DNA from 3 places in the Blautia sp. HCN-20427 genome. Region 2 is predicted to be linked to each of the others. Evidence: riboswitches for the same ligand, from Rfam matches in the RefSeq annotation. Region 2 holds a riboswitch; each other region holds the start of a gene.
What was found. A riboswitch is a leader RNA that binds a small molecule or an ion and turns the genes downstream of it on or off. The one in region 2 is predicted to bind cobalamin.

Region 1 (6,853 bases), on a different contig from region 2:
CTCCTGCATGCGAAGAGCCTGTTCATAAGCAGGTTTCAGGAAGCTGTAGTCATCGGATACCAGTGTATTCTTTCCGTCCTGAATAGCCCAGTTGCATACCAGCGCCATCCAGTTGTGGTTGTGTGTTCCGTAAATCTTGTCATTGCCTTCTCCGGAGGTCATCTTTCTCGCCAGTTCTTCGTATTCATCCCAGGTCATATCATTGCTTGGATAAGGAACGCCTGCTTTGTCAAATAAGTCTTTGTTGTAATACAGAACATACCAGTCCGAGCGGTAAGGCAGTGTGTAGGAGGAACCATCAATCTGTAAATCCTCTGCTGTTCCGTTGTAAACAGATAAGTCCAGCTTATCTTTTTCTATGTATTCATCCAGACAGGCAATCTGTCCTTTCTGCTGCATACTCAACTGTGTCCCCATATCTTTTACGAAGATAACATCCGGGTCCGGGTCACCGCCAGCCAGCATAACCGTCAATTTGTTGTTGTATTCATTGGCCGCTGTGTCAATGTATTCAATTTCTACATCCGGGTATTTTTCCTGAAATACCTCTACCGCCGCTTTGAACTGCGGTGATGTGTCATTGTCCCATGTGGAAATGGTCAGCTTCTGCTTTCCGTCTGCAGTTTCCTTTCCGTCCTCTTTTTTTTCACCTCCGCAGCCTGCCAGCATTCCCACTGACATCGCCGCGATAAGTCCCATTGCCATTGCTTTTCTTGCTTTCATGTGCTGCTCTCCTTCTTTCTCTTCATTCTTTTCTCCGCTCTTTACGGGGTGTTTTCTTTGTAGTTATAGATTAACAGAAAGCCTTTTTTTCTGAAATGAATTATTTTCCTATTTCTGTTACTTTCTGCAGGTTGCAGCAAAATTTTCTTGTCATTTTTTTAGATTCTGTTACTATTTCCGCATTACAAAGTGGGATTCTTCCATTGACGAAACTGCAGATTTGTTTTAGACTATACTCGATTTTGCATTTTCAATTTTAAAAAGAGGGGGACTTATCATTGTTTCAAGACAAAACTCAAAACAGACAATTTCTGTGCAGTTACGGCGTCTTCATCATAAACGGTATGCTTGCACTCTCCATTGGCTCACTCCTGCCTTATATCCGGGATTCCCGGGGACTGGCCTATGCTTTTTGCGGTATGATTGTCAGCCTTCATTCCGTAGGAAATCTGATTTCCAGCTTTGCCTGCGGCGCTTTATCCGAGGTCTGGGGAAGAAAGAAAAGCATTCTTTTTTTCAATTCTTTCATTGCCCTTTCCTACCTGGTCATTCTTCTTTCTGACAATAATTTTATGTTGGCACTGGCCTTTTTCCTCACCGGTATGGCCCGGGGCGCTACCAGTAATTTTTGCAACACCTCCATTAACGAACTGGCTCCCGGTAAGGCATCGCTCTTAAATGGCCTGCATGCCATGTTTGCTATCGGCGCCTTTACTTTCCCGCTTCTGCTGCTTGCCATGACGCGGACAAACAGCGATAACTGGATTTACGCCTGTTCTTTCATGCTGATTATGGGCGTTTTAAGCTGGGTCATGTATTTTATGATTCCTGATTCTGTTAAAGAAAAAAAAGAAGAACAGATAAAAAAAGCTGCTGATTTTGCTTTTTTCAAAGAACCGCTGTTTTATCTCTGCACACTGACTCTTTTCTTCTATCTCTGTGCAGAACAGGGAGTAATTGGCTGGATGATTACTTACTTTAAGGATACCGGACTGCTGCCCGCATCTCTTTCTCAGGTCACGGCCAGCCTTTTATGGGTCATGATTCTAGCCGGCCGCCTTTTAACGGCTTGGCTTTCCACTAGAGTTCATAAGGAATGGCTGCTGCTTGTCATGGGCTTCGGACTGGTGGGATTTTTAATCCTACTGCTGTTCAGTTCCACTACACCGCTGATTCTTGTGGGAATTATGGGCTTTGGCTTCAGTATGGCAGGGCTTTATCCCACTACGGTTTCCTTTTCTGGAAGCCTTATCCAAAAATATTCTCTGGCCTGGAGTTTCATTCTCACTCTTGCCAGCTTCGGCTCTATTCTCATGCCGTCCATTATCGGTAAAATTGCAGAAACTGCCGGTATTTACTACGGCATGCAGTCCATTATTGCAGTTGTGGTCATTGACCTGGTTTGCATTCTTCTGCTGGTAAGACATATACGAAAAATGAGAAAAAGTGCGCTTTAAAAAATGCAGTTAAGGGGTTTTTTAAGATTTAGAGCTTAAAAATCGGTATTTACCGACACCCCTTCCTGCATTTCTTTTATACAACTTTATATCCATGGTGTCCGGCAGAAACAGTACAAACTCATCGCCTCCAACCCTGCAGGCCAAGTCATAAAAGGAACAGCAATAAAAATTTCCTGTTTGTTTCCATCAAACTGAACATTAGAAATAGAAATGTCTGTCAGACAATGCACTTTCCCATTTTCCTTTTTATATTTTTTCCCATAAATACTATAACTTGAAATTTCCCGCTGAATTGCGGATAAGAGACTATGTAGAAATCTTTTTGATGGACACTCCCTGATTCCGGTCACGAAGCTTTCCTGCTCTCTGCGGAGGATGCGCGGTTTTGTTTGTTGCGGGAAAACAAAACCTGTAAACAGCCAAACAGGAAACATAGAATCAGGGAATATACCACCTGCCATTTAATCAATGCATAATTCTATAAGTTCAGGTTCACCTTTCGGCAATTCCATAAAAAAATCCACCTTCCTTGTGAAAGCGGACTCGTCAACTGTCTGTAAACAGTGTGAGGGATTTCAAACTTTGCACGGAAGTTATCACCTTACTACTACTAAGCAGGTTTCCTGACTCATGGCTCATCGCTTTGCCGCTCCTTCTCGTACTGCTTCGTACAATGGACTTCTGCGGCATCACTCCCCAAATACAGTGACCGGATCGCTCAGGACTCACACCTGATTCCCTTTTCACCAGTGTTGTGCGGTCAACACGGTGCACTTAATAGGTTTATGGAATTATACATTGATTATAATACCATTGCCTCCAAGCCGCGTCAAGCACTTTTCCTAATTTTCTCCTGTTTTTTGCTGTTCTCTTCGGCGTTTTGTCATAAGCCCGCCGATACGTCCCGTTTCCTTTGCAGACAGGCTTTTCCAGCCATTTGCAGCTACCCGGTCCAAAAGTCCCAGTTCTCCGGCAATTTCATATTTTATTTTTTCCTCTTCCGGAATATTGTTTAAATCAATTTTTTCTTCTTTTTTCTTTGCCATAAAAAAGCCACACTCCTTTCTAACTGGAGTATGGCCCTTTTTTCTCACTTTATACCGTCTGTAAATTTTATTTTGGAATTACAATGGCTGCAATGATATAAGCCACAATTCCTGTGCCGCAGTTCATGCAGGTCAAGATAATCCATGCCAGCCTTATTAAAGTAGGGTCAATATTAAAATATTCTGCAATTCCTCCGCAGACCCCTGCCAGCATATAATTTACAGAGGAACGATACAATCTTTTATCAGACATATGATAACTCCTTTCCTTGCTTCTATTTTTTATTTACTTTCAAACTCGATTTCCATATTTCCCATATCATTTGACACGTCTATGGTCTTTTGGCTGTCTGCATTTCCGAAAACACCTTCCTGGTAACCCACATACTCCTTTCCATCCAGAACCAGATTGCCGCTGTCGCTTTCTGCATAAACGGTATAATCGTTTAGTTTTCCGGCACATTTCACCTGGAGATTTCCGGTGGAACACTCTATTTCTCCTGTTTGAAATTCCAGATACTCTGCCTGCACACTTCCGGTATCTGTTTCCAGATAAGCCTTATCGGTCCGCAGTTTTCCCACTGTTTTTATCTGAGCCGTATCGGAAACCAGCTCCAGATCTTTGAATGTTTTATTTTCCGGTACTTCTATCACAAGTTTTGTCTTTTCGCTGTCATGGTCGCCTTCGGCTTCTATATACAATTCCTTATTATCGAAGCTGCGGCTTACCGTATCGTCTTCCCGGACTCCCAGAATCCGAATGGTATTTCCCGTGGTTGTACGGATTTCTGCAATTCCTGTATCCACTTCCAGGAGGAGACGCTCTACCTCTGTCTGGGAGTATTCCAGGTTTCCCGGTGTACTGTCATCATCAACTGCATCAATATCCGACAGACCTTCGTCCCATTTGTCTTCCCACTCTTCATATCTGTGTTCATGCTTCTGCAGCTTGTGGGCTATCATCCGAAACAGCCGGGTATTTGCCAGATGATTTCCTTCATAAACCAAATCAATACTTCCGCCTGCCGCCACACCTGCGCCGAACAGAATACCTCCCAAAAGCCCCAAACACAGTATGGAAATCAAAACAATTTTTGTAAACTTCTTCATGCCCGGTCACCTCCTGTATGTCCTCTGTGAAGAATTCGCTGAATCAAATCTATGCACCATCGGAAACAAGGCGGAAAAACTTTTATCACCAGAAGGAAAAATCCCAAAGTCAAAAGCAGTCCCAGCGCTGTCATCATAAGCGCTGCCCCTGCGGTAACTACAGCAGTAGCCGGAGTTCCCAACTGAAAAATAAAGGCATTAGCCAGAAGCACCACACCGCCAACTACCAATCCCAGCCCGCTAAAAAGCAAAGCTGCCAGAATTCCAATGCAGGCGCCCAAAAGCCCCAGAAACACACCCAGCAGTCCCAGTCCCAATCCGCCCCACAAAGGACAAGTAAGAATCACCAATACCAATAGCAGCGGCCAGGAAAGTCCGCCTCTTGGCTGTTTTCTCTGTGCGGTTCCCGCATAGGTTCGATACGGTCCCTCATAAGCTGTACTTCCCCCATTCTCCTCTCCGTGATAACGGCTTCCATCCCAGTTATTCTTTTCCTGGCGGTCTTCCTCATGATTTTGGGAGTCGGAAGAAGATTCTGCCTTTTGCCGCTCAGGCATATTCCGTTCTTCAAACCGTTCATCCCGGTATCCGGCCTCTGTGTATGCCCCATACTCATTCTGTCCCTCTTCCAGGCCGGCTTTTATGATGGCTGCCACCTTCCCCGGACTTCCCAGTTCCTGTATGACAGAGGATTCGTTTTCTTCCCCTGCATCCTCAAAATAGTTTTCATAATATTCCAGAGCGTCTTTTCTGTCCGCTTCCGGTATATCCCACAACAGCCGCGAAAGCTGCGCCAAAAATTCCTTTCTGTTCATGCCTGAATCCCTCCCTCGAACAATTCACTGATTTTCGTTGAGTAGCTTTTCCATTCTGCCCGGTACAGATTCAACTGCACCATCCCTTTCTCTGTTACCTTATAATATCGCCGGTTTCTTCCGCCGTATTCTCTGTCATAAGTTTCCAAACACTGGTCTTTTAAAAGTCTCCGCAGAACCGGATAGAGCGTGGATTCCGAAACCTCCAGCACCTGACGCACATCCTGGGTAATTTTATACCCATAGGTACCCTCGTTTTCCTTGGATACAACGGCCAGCACAATGGCGTCCAAAAGCGCTGCTCCTGTATTAAAAACCATATGTCCACCTCGCTTCCTTTTTTCTCCATAATATTGTTTCTTAAGCAATACTATTTTATGTTTAATACTATACGTCATATAATATAATATTGTCAATAATATTTTACAGAAGAAAAACAAAAGAAATTTTAAAGATTTTTCTTTTCTTTCTCTCTGCAAACCTTTATACTCGTATAGAGACACATTTCGCAAATTTCAAGGATTTTCGACACAGGAGGAATACATGAAAAAACAATTCGGAAAAATATTTGCCATTCTGGCCGCTGCCGCCATTCTGATTCTGGGCATGATTGCCGGAAGATATTTGGAGTCCAGTAAGAAGCCGGAGCTGAACACGTCTGCGATTACCGCGCAGATTTCAGAACTCTCCCAGCTGTCCACCGCAGAACTTGCCTACCGGGGACTGGTACGGTACAGCCAGGGAGAAATCACCTTTCTCACCAAGAAAGAATTTACGATGATTTACGATGCCAATGTAAAGGCCGGGGTGGATTTAGGACAGGTACAGATGGATATAAAGGGAAACAAAGTATCCGTAACCCTTCCCAAAGCAGAAATTCAGGACATTACCATTGACCCGGACAGCCTGGAATTTTATGATGAAAAATTTGCACTTTTTAATTTTCAGGACCGCCAGGATACCGTAGAGGCTCTGCAGTATGCCAAAGAGGACGTAACCAAGCAGGCAGAAAAAACAGATTTGCTCACCACCGCAGAAGAACGGGCGAAAACCGTGATTACGGAACTGGTAAATTCCATGTGGAACCAGGAGGATACAAAGCCGGAAATTACCTTTGAAACGGCTGCAGATACCCAATCGGAATCCTCTGCGGCAAATTAAAAAAATTTACAGAAAAGAGGCTGTCAAACAGCCTCTTTTCCGTTTCCACTATATGCCAGAATTCTTATACCGGCACCGCTTCTCCCAGGTCAATGGAATAAATATATTTCTCCTTCACTGCTTTTCCGGTCAGCCGTTCCAGGGCTTCTGCATAATATTCCAACTGTACCTGATATTTCTTTATCAGAGAAGCCGGATTCTTTCCATACACCTTGTCGGTTTTGTAATCCACCAGCACCAGCGCCCCGTTTTCCTCGAAATACGCATCCATAATTCCCTGAATGAGCACTTGTTCCTGTGGGTCATATTCCGGCTTCACCTGATTAGCAGATACTTCCATAACAAAGGGCTGCTCCCGATAGAGCTTCCCCTTCTCCATTGCCGCTTTCATCCGCTGTCCCAGAGCACTTTGGACAAACCGGTAAATATCCTGAGCCCGCACTGTTTTTTCCATGATTTTTGTCAGTTTTCCCTGCTGCCCTAACGCTTTTATCTGCGCCTTTATCTGGTCTAAATCCTCTGTTTTTCCATAGTCCAG
Region 2 (6,853 bases):
AGCAGTAAAATCCGTTATCAAACAAATTGATGCCATCGGAGAAGTAACGCTGGAAAGCGAAGCGGCAATCAAAGCAGCCAGAACTGCCTATGACAAACTGACAGAAGCGCAGAAGAAGTTAGTAACCAACTATGGGAAACTGACAGAGGCAGAGAAGAAACTGGCAGAGTTGAAAGAGCAGGCGGCAGACCAGAAAGCAGCTGATGCAGTAATCGAAAAGATTAAGGCCATTGGAGAAGTGACACTGGAAAGTAAGAACGACATTGAAGAAGCCAGAGCTGCTTATGACAAGCTGACAGATTCCCAGAAGAAATTAATAAGTGAAGACGTTCTTAAACTTTTGGAAAAGGCCGAGGAAGACCTGAAAAAACTGGAGGAAGAAGCCGGAAACGGTCATGTAGTGGTATCCGTAGAGAGATTTACTATCGGACAGGGCTACATCCACGAGCCGGTAATCGTGCCGTTTGAAAAAGGTGATAATGCGGTTGATATTCTGAAAAAAGTCATTGGAGCAGAAAACTGGGTGGGAGAAGACGGTTCGGCAGCATATCTGGAAGCCATTAAGGGAGCAGATCTTGGTTCAGACCATGTAAAAGTACCGGATTATATTTCCGAAAAACTTGGAGGCCCGACAACCGAAGAAGCATTGGAAAACGGAAAATCCCAGGAGGGAGATGCCCTTGGTGAATTTGACTACAGCTTTATGTCCGGCTGGATGTACCATGTAAATGGCGTGGAAGTGGGTTATGGAATGGCAAGCTATGTACCAAAAGACGGAGATGTACTCAGATATCAGTTCACATTGTGGGGATACGGCACAGACCTGACCGGATATGAGTATGGAAACACGGATCCGGTATTGGATATCTGCAATAAAGATGAAATCACAAGAGTTATGGCAGAAGTCAATGAAGACAGAGACATGCTTATGGCTGTACCGGCAGTGAAAGCGGCCTATGATAAAGCAGTGGAACTGGTTTCCGCAGTGATTACTCCAAAAGCTGAAATTGAAACAGCAACGGAAAATCTGAAAAAGGCTATGGAAGAGGCAAAAGAGCAGATGAGTCAGGATAAACTGGCAGCCGAAAGTGTAATTGCAAAGATTAACGCCATCGGAGAGGTCACTCTGGAAAGCGAAGCAGTTATTACAGAGGCAAGAACTGCTTATGATAAGCTGACGGATGCACAGAAAGAATTGGTAGGAACAGAAAATCTTGCAAAATTGACAGATGCGGAGAAGAAACTGGCAGAATTGAAACAGCAGGCCGAGGAAGACCAGAAGGTAGCCAATGCAGTAATCGAAAAGATTAACGCCATCGGGGAGGTCACTCTGGAAAGCGAAGCGGCTATTACAGAAGCCAGAGCTGCATATGACAAGCTGACAGAAGCGCAGAAAAAGTTTATAAGCGAAACGGAACTTAAAACACTGAAAGCTGCAGAAGCAAAACTGAAAGTGTTGAAACAGCAGGCAGCTGCAGACCAGGAAAAAGCCAATGCAGTAATCGAAAAGATTAACGCCATCGGAGAAGTAACCCTGGAAAGCGAAAAAGCTATTACAGAAACAAGAACAGCTTATAATGCTTTGACAGATGCTCAGAAGAATTTGGTAGGAGAAGACAATCTTGCAAAGCTCACCACTGCAGAGCAGAAACTGGCAGAACTGAAAGAGCAGGCAGAAAATCAGAAGAAAGACCAGGCGGCAGCAGATGCAGCTGCAGGTAAGATTGATGCTATCGGGGATAAGATTACTCTGGAAAGCAAAGCAGCCATTGAAGCAGCCAGAAAAGCCTATGACGCTTTGACAGATGCTCAGAAGAAGCTGGTAAGCAAAGAAACTCTTGCCAAGTTGGAAAAAGCAGAGGAAGAGTTGAAGAAACTGGAAGATAACAACCAGAATCCAAACCCAAACCCAGGCAAACCGGAAAGTGTAAAAATGCTGGTAAATGAAAAATACGGCGTGAAACTGGAAGGAGAGGGTCTGACCTCTGATATGGAACTGGCAGTTACTCCAATCGGAAAAGACAATGCAGACGTAGAAAAGATGAGAAAAGAAATTGCTTCTGACAAATCCGTATTCCGTCTGTACAACATCAAACTCACAAAGAATGGAAAAGAAATCGAACTTCCGTCTGCGTGTGTATTATCCATTCCGGTAGGAAAGGATTATAATGGCAAAGAATTGACTGTACTTCACTGCAGCGATTCCAAAGTGGAAAAACTGACCGGAAAGGTAACCGATGAAGCTGTTTCGGTAGAGGTAAAGAGCTTAGACAGCTTTGGCGTAGTCATTGACACACCGGCCTCCAACGGAAACAATGGTTCCGGAAACCATGGAAATAACGGCAGCAATGGAAGTGGAAACAATGGAAGCGGAAACAGTGGAAGCGGTACATTAAAAGGCACAGGTGCCAAGACAGGTGATGAAGCACCAATCAGCGTTCTGCTGCTCATGCTGGCAGTATCCGCGGCAGCTTTTGGAACAGCTGTTTATAAGAAAAATAGACAGCAGATGAAATAAGGACAGCAAAAACGGCAAAGTTCTTCGGGACTTTGCTGTTTTTTACAAATTCCTTGACATTTTCTGCCTGTTTGTGTAGTATGGTAATAGATTCATAACTGCATACACATGATGGTCTCTGCACGCAGAAAATGCAGAGTTAAAAGGGAAATCGGTGGAAGTCCGATACAGTTGCCTCTGCTGTGATGTTGACGAAGAAACAGTTGCCATTGAACTTACAAGAAGTTTGAGAAGGCGTTTCCGAGGGTGAGACTAAGTCAGAATATCTGCCATTATTTTAAAAATATTTCCGGGCGGAGGAGATTTTGTTGTTGTATGCATTTTAAAATTTCATAATTCAAAAGAACAGAGTTCCTTTACCGGAAAATGGTGAGGGGGCTCTTTTTTATGTGTATCAGGAAAGATAGAGGAAGGATGAGAGCATGAACAGAAAAAAATTAAAGCTTGTAGTGTCAGCCATGTCCATTCTGCTGGCAGTGCAGTCTCCGGGGGCAGTTCTGGCAGATACAGTACAGGGAACAGGACAGGAGACAGCTGTGGAGGCACAGGAGTCTGAAGGTTATCAGGAGGAAATCCTTCCGGGAACTGCGGATGAGGTGCTGCCGGGAACCGGAGAAGAGGAAAGTCAGATTTTGCGGGGGACTGCAGACATTGCCGAGACCCAAAATCCTACCGTCCAGGAAGCTCTTGATAAGGCGGAAAAGTATCTGCAGTCTGCGGTGACTTCTCCGGTGGTGGATACTATTGGAGGCGAATGGTCTGTGATGGCCATGGCCAGAGCCGGATACTTGAGCGACACGGCAAAAGCAAATTATCTGGCAAATTTATATATGAAACTAGATGACACAAACGGAGTGCTTCACAACGCAAAATATACGGAATATTCCAGAGTCATCATGGCGCTGTCCTCTATTGGAACAGACCCTTCCCGGATAAATGGCTATAATCTGCTGAAGCCATTAGCAAAATTTGAGAAGGTGAATCAACAGGGCATTAACGGAACTATTTTTGCCCTGATTGCGCTGGATACGAAAGATTACGAAATTCCTGAGCGAGAAGGAGAAGGAACCCAGACTACCCGGGAAAATCTGATTCAGAAAATCCTTTCACAGGAACTTTCCGGCGGCGGCTGGGCTTTGCAGGGGAAAGTGGCAGACCCGGATATTACTGCTATGGCTATGCAGGCGCTGGCGCCGTATAAAGAACGGGCAGACGTTGGTGCGGCTTTAAACCGGGGATTGGATAAGCTGGCTTCCATGCAGGACGCAGACGGCGGATACGGCAGTTCTTACATTTCTGAAGGGGAAGAACCGGTAAAAAATCTGGAGAGTACGGCACAGGTCGTGATTGCTCTGTCAGCCATTGATGTATCTCTTTTGGAACAGGATAAATTTATGAAAAACGGAAAAACCCTGCTGGATGAAATCCTGAGATTCCAAAAAGAAGACGGTTCTTTTGAGCATATAAAAGGCGGCGGCAGTGATGCCATGGCAACCGACCAGGGAACTTTAGCCCTTCTGGCCTGGTCCAGGGCGGTAAACGGGCAGACCAGTCTGTACGACATGACAGATACAGAGACCCCCGATGAGGGAACGGAATCGGAAGAAAATATAGAGGCCTTCCGCAGTAAACTGAATGCGCTGCCGGAACAGATTACACTTGCAGAAAAACAAAGGGTTTATAATCTCAAAGTTGAACTGGAACTTTTGAAAGACTTTGAAGAAAAAGAAAGTTTCCGCAACATTTTGCAGGCAAAGGGAGAAGAAATAGACAGACAGGAAGCAGAAGTAGAAGCGTTGGATCATCGCATCTGGAATGAGTTAAATCCTTTGAAGATTACTTTAAAAGAAAAAGATACCGTGGAAGAACTGCTTTCTATTTATCATACGCTTCCCGAAAATAATAAGTCTTTTGTCACAAGAATCGATGACTTGAGAATTGCAGAAAGCATTGTGGACAAGCTGGAGAGAGGCATTATTGGAAAGGAAATTTTTGAGAAAGCCCAGGCTTCCAGAATGGATTATATTTATGAAGGAGAAGGCTACACCATTCGCGTAAAAGGAAAGAAGATAGCAGAACCGGCGGATATGAATGCAGAGGTGGAAATTCAGCAGAAAGAAGACGCCCTGCAGTTTGCGCTGAAACACGAAGGCGAGCTTCCCGGTGAAGTGGAAATTTCCATGCCCTGTACGTTTAAAGACGGTGTGTTTATGCTGTATAACATCAACGGGAATGAGATGCAGTGGACCGGCGCTGTGGACGGTGTGCTGACCTGTGATGTATCCGCAGGCGGAATTTACACCCTGAAAAAGGGGAATATGGGATTTGAAGATGAGACAGAAGCCCTTTCCGGCACCAGTGACGTTACGACAGATGAAAGCGTTCTGAAAGGTACGAAGAAATCTGCAAATACCGCGAAAAAGAGTACGTCTGCAGGCAGTGCGAAGAAATCTGCAGCGAAAAAGAAAACCGAATCCAACACCACAGAAGCTGAGGTGAAGAACGGTGTAGTGGAAAAGGCGGCTTTTGAAGCCGTGAAGGGAAAGGATAAAAACCTGAAAATCAAGGGAGAAACGGGCAAGGATAAACCGTATACCCTGACGGTCAACGGCAAGGATATCAAGACAGTGAAAGATATGAAAGTCGGTATCCGGGAAGGCAGTGATTATGCAGAAGATATTCAGAAATTGTCTGAAAACCCCTATATTTTCTCCTTTGATGAGAAGGGCGAACTTCCGGGAGAAATGCAGGTGGAGCTTACCACCGGTCAGGAGGACGGCAAATACCTTTTGATGAAATACAAGGAAAAAGAGCGAAAAGCAGAGTACATCCAGAAGGTTACGGTAAAAGATAAACAGACGAAATTTCTTGTGAAGACAGGCGGCGAGTATTTCATTGCAAAGAAAGCAAAGACAAAATCTTTAAACGAACTGGAGGAAAAGGAGGCTGCTTCTGCGGCAGCCAATACAGAGAAAACGGTTACAGCAAAAAAAAGTACAGGAGCAGACGCTGAAAACAGTAAAAAAACCAGCGCAGAAGCGGCAGAGGAAAAAAGTGCATTACCGGCAGTTTTAACAGGTACTGTGGTGGCGCTGGCCGGAATTGCAGGCGGCATTATCTGGTATATCAAAAGGAAAAGACAGTAGGTGGAATACATGAGAAAAACAATCAGAAAAACAATGGGAATTCTGGCGCTGGCTGCAGCACTTGCTTTTACAACAGTTGGCTGCGGTACGGAGAAACTGGCTGTGCCGGGGCAGGAGAAAACCGCGGACAGCGATGCCTGGACGGAGACAGAAGGAATCAAGAAAAAAGATACCGGGAAAAAAGCAGAAGAGAAAAAGACGGACAGCGCAGAAAAAGAGGAAGCGTTGGAAGCTGGGGAAGACGAGTACCTGGATGTCGAGTCTGCGGAAGACAGAGAGGCAGATTATACGAAATACCAGGAGAAAAAATCCTCGGAACAAAGTGCAGCAGGAAATGCAGACAGCCATACAGAGAAGGGGGAGGACAGTTCTGACGAAGGGAGTACGGGGAGCAATGGAACGGTAACCTACAGTGACGGTACGTCTACAGAGCAAGACCAGTATCTGACAGACCCCATTCCGGAAGGAAAGCCGAACCCCGTAGAACCGGGGAGCGTGGAAATCGACAAGAGTAAGCCGGGAACCTGTTATCTGAGCATTTCCTGTGACACCATACTGGACAATATGTCAGATTTGACAGAGGGAAAGGATGTACTGGTGCCGGAGGATGGTGTTATTTTCAGTGAGCGGGAAGTGACTTTCTATCAGGGAGAATCTGTGTATGATGTATTGCTGAGAGAAACCCAGAACAACCGTATTCACATGGAAGCCAGTTTCACCCCAAAGTACAACAGCGCTTATGTGGAAGGTATCAACAACCTGTATGAATTTGACTGCGGAAGATATTCCGGCTGGATGTATGAGGTCAATGGCTGGTATCCCAACTATGGCTGCAGCCGTTATCAGGTAAAAGAAGGGGATGTGATTCACTGGAATTATACCTGTGATCTGGGACGCGATTTAGGACAGTATTGGGAAGAGTGATATGAGACAGGATACTTTTTCTACCTTCCATCCGGTCAATAACTTTCTTTATTTTGTACTGGTTATCGGGTGCTCTATGTTTCTGATGCACCCGGTCTTTCTGGGACTTTCCTGCCTGGGTGGAATGGCGTACTACATCTATTTAAAACACTGGAAAGCATTAAAAACAGCATTATGGCTGATGCTGCCGGTCTTTCTGATTTCGGCAGCTGTAAATCCCCTGTTTAACCACCAGGGGATTACTCTGATTTTATACCTGAAAAAC
Region 3 (6,853 bases), on a different contig from region 2:
GGAAATTGTTACAGGAGACATGGTAAAAGAGGGGAAACCTAATCCCCGTATATACCAGCTTACCTGCGAGAAGCTGCAGCTATGGCCGGAGGAAGTACTGGCCTTGGAGGATTCTTATAATGGAATCCGTTCTGCCAGCCAAGCAGGCACGAAAGTCATTATGATTCCGGATATTCTCACGGATGATACCCCGGTAAGTTCCTATCTGTACGGGAAAATGGAATCACTGACCCAGGTGGCCCAGTGGATTTCTGGACAGAAAAAATAAGATCCAGATATGAATAGGAGGATTGGCTTTATGAAACGAAAAAGGAAACTTTTATTCGTTGTTGTTTTCGTTTTATATACAGTGATACTTGCTGGTATTTCTTTTTTCATTGGAAATGAAAGCACAAGAAAACAGATAAAAAATTTAGCAGATGAGGGTACGGCAGAAACGTTCTATGCTGAGATTTCGGACAGAAAAAATAATTTTCTGCGAGTAACAGGGCTGGAAATAAATGATATAAATTTTCGTGGAGATTTTGTTTTTTCCATTGATGAGGAGACAAAAATGACGTGGAGATATACAGAAATCTCTGCGGAAGATTTGGACATAGGTGATACTGTTTCCATCACTTTTACCGGAGGAATTCAGGAAACAGCACCTGCAAAAATTACTCATGTGACGCAAATACAATTACTGGAGGATGAGAAATAAAACCAGAACAGAAAAAGCCTGTGCATCCGTCTGCCAGAAAGAATACACAAGCTTTTTTGGCTGTCAGGCTTCTAAGACCTGTAAGTGTTCGACCAGAAGTTTCCGGATTCCCGAATATTCCCCCAGTCCTTTGACTACCGGCTCTACTTCGTATCCGGCAGCTTTAAACTGACTGTACCAGGATTCCGGGTCATCCCCTGCCATATCGTTTTTCGCATGGTCGCCTGCCACAATCATAAAGGGAGCCAGAACCACTTTAGAAGGTTCATATGCCTTTACCATACGCAGAAGACTTTCCATGGTAGGATAGGCCTCCACTGTTCCCAGGAAGATGTTTTCATATCCCTTATCTTTAAAGGTATAGTCCAAAGCCGCATAGATGGAGTTGGCATAATGGGTTGTGCCGTGTCCCATAAGCACCAGAACTTCTTCTTTCTTCAGGTGGGAAAATTCTTCAGCCACAGCCTGGATGACGCTCAGATTGTCCTGCTCGCTGGTAAGAAGGGGATCCCCGAAGGAAATAGAATGAAAATATTCCTGATAAGACAAAGCGTCTTCTTTCATCAAATCATTTTCAATTCCATTGATAACATGGGTGGGCTGCACCAGCACGTCGGTGATACCGTCTGCCCGCATTTGTTCCATGGCTTCTTTTACCGTGTTGATATGAATATTATCGCGCTTGTTTACTTTTTTGATAATCATCTTGCTGGTCCAGGCCCGATACAGAGGGTAATGGGGGAAGGCCTGCTGCATATCCCGTTCAATAGCGTCGATGGTGACTTCCCTGGTATCGTTATGGCTGGTGCCGAAACTTACTGCCAGAATGGCCTTTCTGGTTTCGTTTGACATGATTTTCTTACCTCCGTAGTGTGGATTCAAATTTACTTCTGCAATATATTGTTCCAGTGCCTTCAGATTTTTCGGCAGCGGAAGAGAGGATTTCAAAATCCCTTTTTTGCACAGGCTTTCGAAAAGCTCCAGAACCGCCGGGGGCTCCAGATTGGTCTGCCTTAAAGCTGCCCGGTTTCCGAAAACTTCGGCGGGGCTGCCGTGCATCAGCACCCTGCCTTCGTGAAAGAGCATGACTTCGTCCGCCCATTCATAGGCATAATTGACGTCATGAGTGGCCATGAGTACCGTAATGCCGTTTTCTGTCATGCGGTCTACAATGTGGTTGACCATAGTGGTGTGTTTGGGGTCTAAAGCTGCCGCAGGTTCGTCTAAAATAATAATGTCCGGGTGCATAACCAGAATGTCGGCAATGGAAACCTGCTTTTTCTGTCCTCCGCTTAAAGCATGGGTGGGTTTGTGGCGAAAAGGAGTGATTTCCAGATAATCAATGACTTCCTCCACTTCTTTTTTTGCCTGGTCTTCGGAAATCCCCAGGTTTAAAATTCCAAAAGAAATTTCCTGGTACACGCTGGCAGAGAAAAGCTGGTTGTCCGGGTCCTGAAACACAATGCCCACTTTGCTGCGCAGATGTAATAGTCCCTTTTTGTTATAGTTCACTTCTTCTCCGTTAAAATACAGTTTTCCCGACTGGGGTTTATGGATTCCCGTGCAGCAGAGGAAAAACGTAGACTTTCCGCTGCCATTGGCTCCCATAAAGGCCACTTTCTGTCCCCTTCGGATTTCCAGGGAAAGTCCGTTTAAAGAGTGGGAGTTGTCATCATCATAGGAAAAATGCAGATTATCGGCTTTTAATATCATATCTGAATTCATGAAAAAAATCTCCTCCATACAGCAAAAATAAATAAGGCGGTATCGAATGCCACAATGGCAGCAATGATTCGTTTCCTGGGAGGCCGGTTTTCCGACAGAACCCGTATGGTGCCGTCATAGCAGCGGGCTTCCATAGCGTCGTAGAGCCGGTTGGAACGTTGTACCGCCCGTATCATCAGCACAGATCCCAGCATACCGAAGGATTTCAGAGACGTCCGGTAATCCTTATTTCCCAGTCTGCAGTTTTGGGAAGTGGAAATGGCAGAAGCCACATCCAGCAGTACGAAGATAAACCGATAAATCAGCAGCATCAGTTCAATCAGCAGACGGGGACAGTGCAGTTTCCGCAAAACCTCCAGAATATCGGGCATTGGGGTGGTAAAGGACAAAAAGTACAGGCAGGAAACCGCGGAAAGAGCGGTGAGAATCAGCTGTACCGCATAAAAAAAGGAATGGTAGCTTGCCGTCAGATACCAGTTTCCAAGGGGAATGGCAAAGAAATCCATGGGAACCTGTTTTAAATTGAACATAATGGCTATGGTACTTAAAAACAAAAATGCCAGAGGTACGGTGAGAAACTTAAGATAACGCAAAACAGGGACTCCCCCTTTCCAAACGGTAAGAATCCCTGTCACAGCTAATACGATACCTGCCACCGCAGTCGAACGACTCATTACACAGATACACAGTGTAATCACTGCAAAGGCAAATTTCTCACTGGCATTTTCATATCTAAGCCGGGAATTGTAACACAGCTTATCAATGACTATCATAGAAACTCCTTTCGCCAGAGAACTTTAGTTTTCATCTTTCATCCATTTTTTACGCTCTACAAAACGTCCCATAAAAAAGGCAATGACGCCTACGCCAATACCGGTCTGGAGACAGAAGAGCAGGCTTTCCACTTCGCCGGGAAGTTCTCCGCCAATGAGCTTTTCAAAAATGGGGGTTGCCCAGGGTTCATAGGAGGAATCCACTTCCTCTACCACGGTGCTTCCGGCATCGTCGGAACCGCCGAATTCCGCGTCTTTTAAGACAAACAGCGGAACAAATGCAATTAAGAAAATAACGAGAATGGCCAGAATGACTTTTTTCTTCATCTTATTTTCCCTCCTTTAAATAACCAATCGCACGAAGTTCCGGTTTAGCATAGGTTTCCAGACCCATGATAATCAATACCGTGATGACGCCTTCAATAAGAGCCAGAGGAACCTGTGTAGGTGCAAATACCAGCAGGAATTTGCCTACTGCAGCGCCAAAGGTGGTATCCGCATGATGGGCAAGAGCCATCTGTACCGCAGTCACGCAGTATGTAAATAAGTCACCTAAAAATGCGGCCAAAAATACACAGACTTTTTTATCCACATTGGCCTTTTTCAGCACAACATAAAGACCATAAGATACAAAAGGTCCTGCGATTGCCATGGAGAATGTGTTTGCTCCAATCGTAGTCAGTCCGCCGTGTGCCAGTAAAATAGCCTGGAACAGGAGAACAATCAGCCCCAGAATGGAAACGGCAGACGGGCCAAACAGAATTGCTCCAAGCCCGGTGCCTGTCATGTGAGAACAGCTTCCGGTTACGGAAGGAATCTTCAAGGAAGAAATTACAAAGACAAAGGCGCCGGACATAGCCAGCAGGGTGACCAGATTTCGGTGTTCGTTTAAAGTTTTTTTGATAGACATGAATCCTGCAATGAGAAACGGTACGCACAGGACACCCCATGCGATGCAGAATCCTCCCGGAAGGTAACCTTCCATAATGTGCATGGCACTGACGGTTGGGACAATGCCGAAGGTAAGCGCAAAGGCGCTTGCCAGTACCAGAATACGTTTTTGATTTTTACTCATTTTTCTTCTCCCTTCTGATTTGCATGAATAAAATAAAAAACCTGTACGGCAGGGACCGACAGGCATCAGAAGAACAAGAGGTTATAGCAAGGTGAATAGATATGCTATGAGCCAACCTGTTCTTACACAAGGCCATCGTTCGTAACCTGTGTAAATCGCATGTATAAGGCAGGTCTTCTGACTCAGGTATCTTTGCTGCATTTTGCCTTCCCATTACAACAGTGGCATATTAAAATACAGCTCCTCCATTACAGCGGCGTGACCGTGTAAGATTTTCACTTAACTTTCCTATTCTCCTGCATAGCAGGCACCGTTATACATTCAATTCTTGTTCCATTGTAGCATATAGGGAAATTTTGTCAATGTTTTGTCAAATGAAATTGTACAAAAATCACAAAATACTTAAGTTGCACCCAAAAGAATTCTATGCTAAGATGAAAAAAGATTTTTAAGAAAAGCAACAAAAGATATGGGAGATTAAAAAACAATGAGTATTTCCATGATTGGCATTGACTACAGCAGAGCAGCCGTGGACATCCGCGCACAATTTTCTTTTACCAAGAAAAACGCTGTAGCTGCAATGGAACATTTAAAGGAAGAACCGGGCATTGCAGGCTGTATTATTTTGTCTACCTGCAACCGAATGGAAATTTGGGCAAGCACCACGGAAGACTGGCAGGGTTCTCTCTATGAATTTTTGTGCCGGGAAAAAGGGAAAGAACCGGCAGAATATGCACAGTATTTTGCGGAAAGGACAGAAGAGGAAGCAGTAGAACATCTTTTTTATCTTACCAGCGGTCTGAAATCCCAGATTCTGGCAGAAGACCAGATCATTACCCAGGTAAAGGATGCTCTGAGTTTGTCCAGGGAAGCCTACTGCACGGACAATGTGCTGGAGGTACTGTTTCGCATGGCGGTGACGGCAGCCAAGAAGGTAAAGACAAAAGTCATCTTTTCCAGGGGCAACAGTTCCGTGATTCATCAAGCCATTCACTGCCTGGAGGAAAAGGGCTTTTCCTTGTTTGGCAAAACCTGCATGGTTATCGGAAACGGAGAAATGGGCAAGGTGGCGGCGCTGGCTCTTAGAGAAGCAGGTGCAGAGGTGACGGTTACGGTGCGCCAGTATCGAAGCGGCATTGTCAATATCCCTAAGGGCTGTGAGCGGATTAATTACGGTGACCGGGGAGAATTTCTGCCTCAGTGCGATTTGGTTGTCAGCGCTACGGCCAGTCCTAACTATACACTGACCAGGGAGCTTCTGGAAACCGTCCCGCCCGTGGAACATCTGGTATTGATTGATTTGGCCGTACCAAGGGATATTGAACCCTCTGCCGGAGAACTTTCCGGTATTACCCTGTACGACATAGACAGCTTTAAGATTGATGCGGTTTCTCCGAAGCTGCAGCAGAGTCTGGAAAAAGCCGGGGAAATTTTGCAGGAACAGATGGAGGATTTTTACAACTGGTATGGCGGCAGAGACTTAATTCCCAGAATCCAGGACATTAAGGCAGAGGCGGTGCAGGATTTAAATCTCCGGATACTGAAAATTCTGCGGAAAACTCCCATGGAAGAAAAAGACCGGGAAAATCTGCTGCAGGCCATTGATACAGCTGCGGCAAAGGTGGTTAACAAAATGATGTTCGGGCTGAAGGATTCTCTGGAAGAAAAGGAATTTTTAAACTGCGTGGAAGGACTGGAAAAACTGTATGAAAACTGAAAAGGAAAATAAAAAATTTTTTCCTGTGTTTATAGACCTGAGCACAAAGAGAGTCGTAGTGTTTGGCGCGGGGAAGATTGCCACAAGGAGAGCAGAGACGCTGCTGTCTTTTGCAGGGGAGCTTATCGTCATTGCTCCGGCCTGTACAGAGAGGATTGCACAGCTTTTTGAGGAAGGAAAGCTGGTATATAAAGAAAAACCTTATGACCGGGAAGATTTGTATGCAGCAGATGTGGTGCTGGCTGCCACAGATGATACAAAAGTCAATGAGGACATTTACAGCGCCTGCAAATGTCTGGGGATTCCGGTGAATACGGCCAGCAATCAGCAAAAATGTGATTTTCATTTTCCGGGTATTCTGGAATATGAAGGCGTGGTGCTGGGCTTTAACGGCAGCGGAAAAGACCACAAAAAGGTAAAAGAGGTCCGCGAAAAAACCCGGAAAGCCCTGGAACAAATCCGAAAGGAAGAAGAAAAATGCGAAAAATAATCATTGGAAGCCGGGAGAGCAAACTGGCAGTGGTGCAGAGCGAAATGGTGAAAAAGGCCATTGAGGACAGCCACGAAGACATAGAGGTGGAGATTTACACCATGAAAACCACGGGGGATAAGATTCTGGACAGAACCCTGGATAAAATCGGCGGGAAAGGACTCTTTGTAAAAGAATTGGACAAAGCTCTTTTAGACAGAAAAACGGACATTTCCGTGCATAGCTTAAAAGATATGCCCATGGAAGTACCAAAAGAACTGCCGCTTCTGGCTTTTTCCAAAAGAGAAGACCCAAGGGATGTGCTGGTACTTCCCCAAGGGGTACATACGCTGGATAAGACGAAACCCATTGGCTGTTCCAGTCTCCGGAGAAT

Region 1: another riboswitch for cobalamin. It lies ahead of WKT17_RS08545 (hypothetical protein); the one in region 2 lies ahead of WKT17_RS00550 (prenyltransferase/squalene oxidase repeat-containing protein).
Region 3: another riboswitch for cobalamin. It lies ahead of WKT17_RS13160 (energy-coupling factor ABC transporter permease); the one in region 2 lies ahead of WKT17_RS00550 (prenyltransferase/squalene oxidase repeat-containing protein).

What each region holds. Positions count from the first base shown of each region.
Region 1 covers NZ_JBBKBX010000011.1:64,704-71,556, reverse strand. Annotated here, with positions in the region: gene WKT17_RS08555 (ABC transporter substrate-binding protein) at 1-723, opposite strand, end outside; gene WKT17_RS08550 (MFS transporter) at 1,002-2,180, shown strand; gene WKT17_RS08545 (hypothetical protein) at 2,267-2,644, opposite strand; cobalamin riboswitch at 2,780-2,976, opposite strand; gene WKT17_RS08540 (small, acid-soluble spore protein, alpha/beta type) at 3,026-3,229, opposite strand; gene WKT17_RS08535 (PspC domain-containing protein) at 3,297-3,482, opposite strand; gene WKT17_RS08530 (DUF4097 family beta strand repeat-containing protein) at 3,512-4,339, opposite strand; gene WKT17_RS08525 (DUF1700 domain-containing protein) at 4,336-5,154, opposite strand; gene WKT17_RS08520 (PadR family transcriptional regulator) at 5,151-5,474, opposite strand; gene WKT17_RS08515 (DUF4230 domain-containing protein) at 5,698-6,315, shown strand; gene addA (helicase-exonuclease AddAB subunit AddA) at 6,380-6,853, opposite strand, start outside.
Region 2 covers NZ_JBBKBX010000001.1:110,802-117,654, reverse strand. Annotated here, with positions in the region: gene WKT17_RS00555 (DUF4430 domain-containing protein) at 1-2,518, shown strand, start outside; cobalamin riboswitch at 2,614-2,806, shown strand; gene WKT17_RS00550 (prenyltransferase/squalene oxidase repeat-containing protein) at 2,941-5,664, shown strand; gene WKT17_RS00545 (DUF4430 domain-containing protein) at 5,674-6,588, shown strand; gene WKT17_RS00540 (energy-coupling factor transporter transmembrane component T) at 6,590-6,853, shown strand, end outside.
Region 3 covers NZ_JBBKBX010000023.1:28,371-35,223, forward strand. Annotated here, with positions in the region: gene WKT17_RS13130 (HAD family hydrolase) at 1-268, shown strand, start outside; gene WKT17_RS13135 (DUF3221 domain-containing protein) at 299-700, shown strand; gene WKT17_RS13140 (sirohydrochlorin cobaltochelatase) at 764-1,552, opposite strand; partial or broken gene WKT17_RS13145 (energy-coupling factor ABC transporter ATP-binding protein) at 1,823-2,443, opposite strand; gene cbiQ (cobalt ECF transporter T component CbiQ) at 2,422-3,198, opposite strand; gene WKT17_RS13155 (energy-coupling factor ABC transporter substrate-binding protein) at 3,223-3,525, opposite strand; gene WKT17_RS13160 (energy-coupling factor ABC transporter permease) at 3,527-4,273, opposite strand; cobalamin riboswitch at 4,424-4,604, opposite strand; gene hemA (glutamyl-tRNA reductase) at 4,761-5,990, shown strand; gene WKT17_RS13170 (precorrin-2 dehydrogenase/sirohydrochlorin ferrochelatase family protein) at 5,980-6,480, shown strand; gene hemC (hydroxymethylbilane synthase) at 6,468-6,853, shown strand, end outside.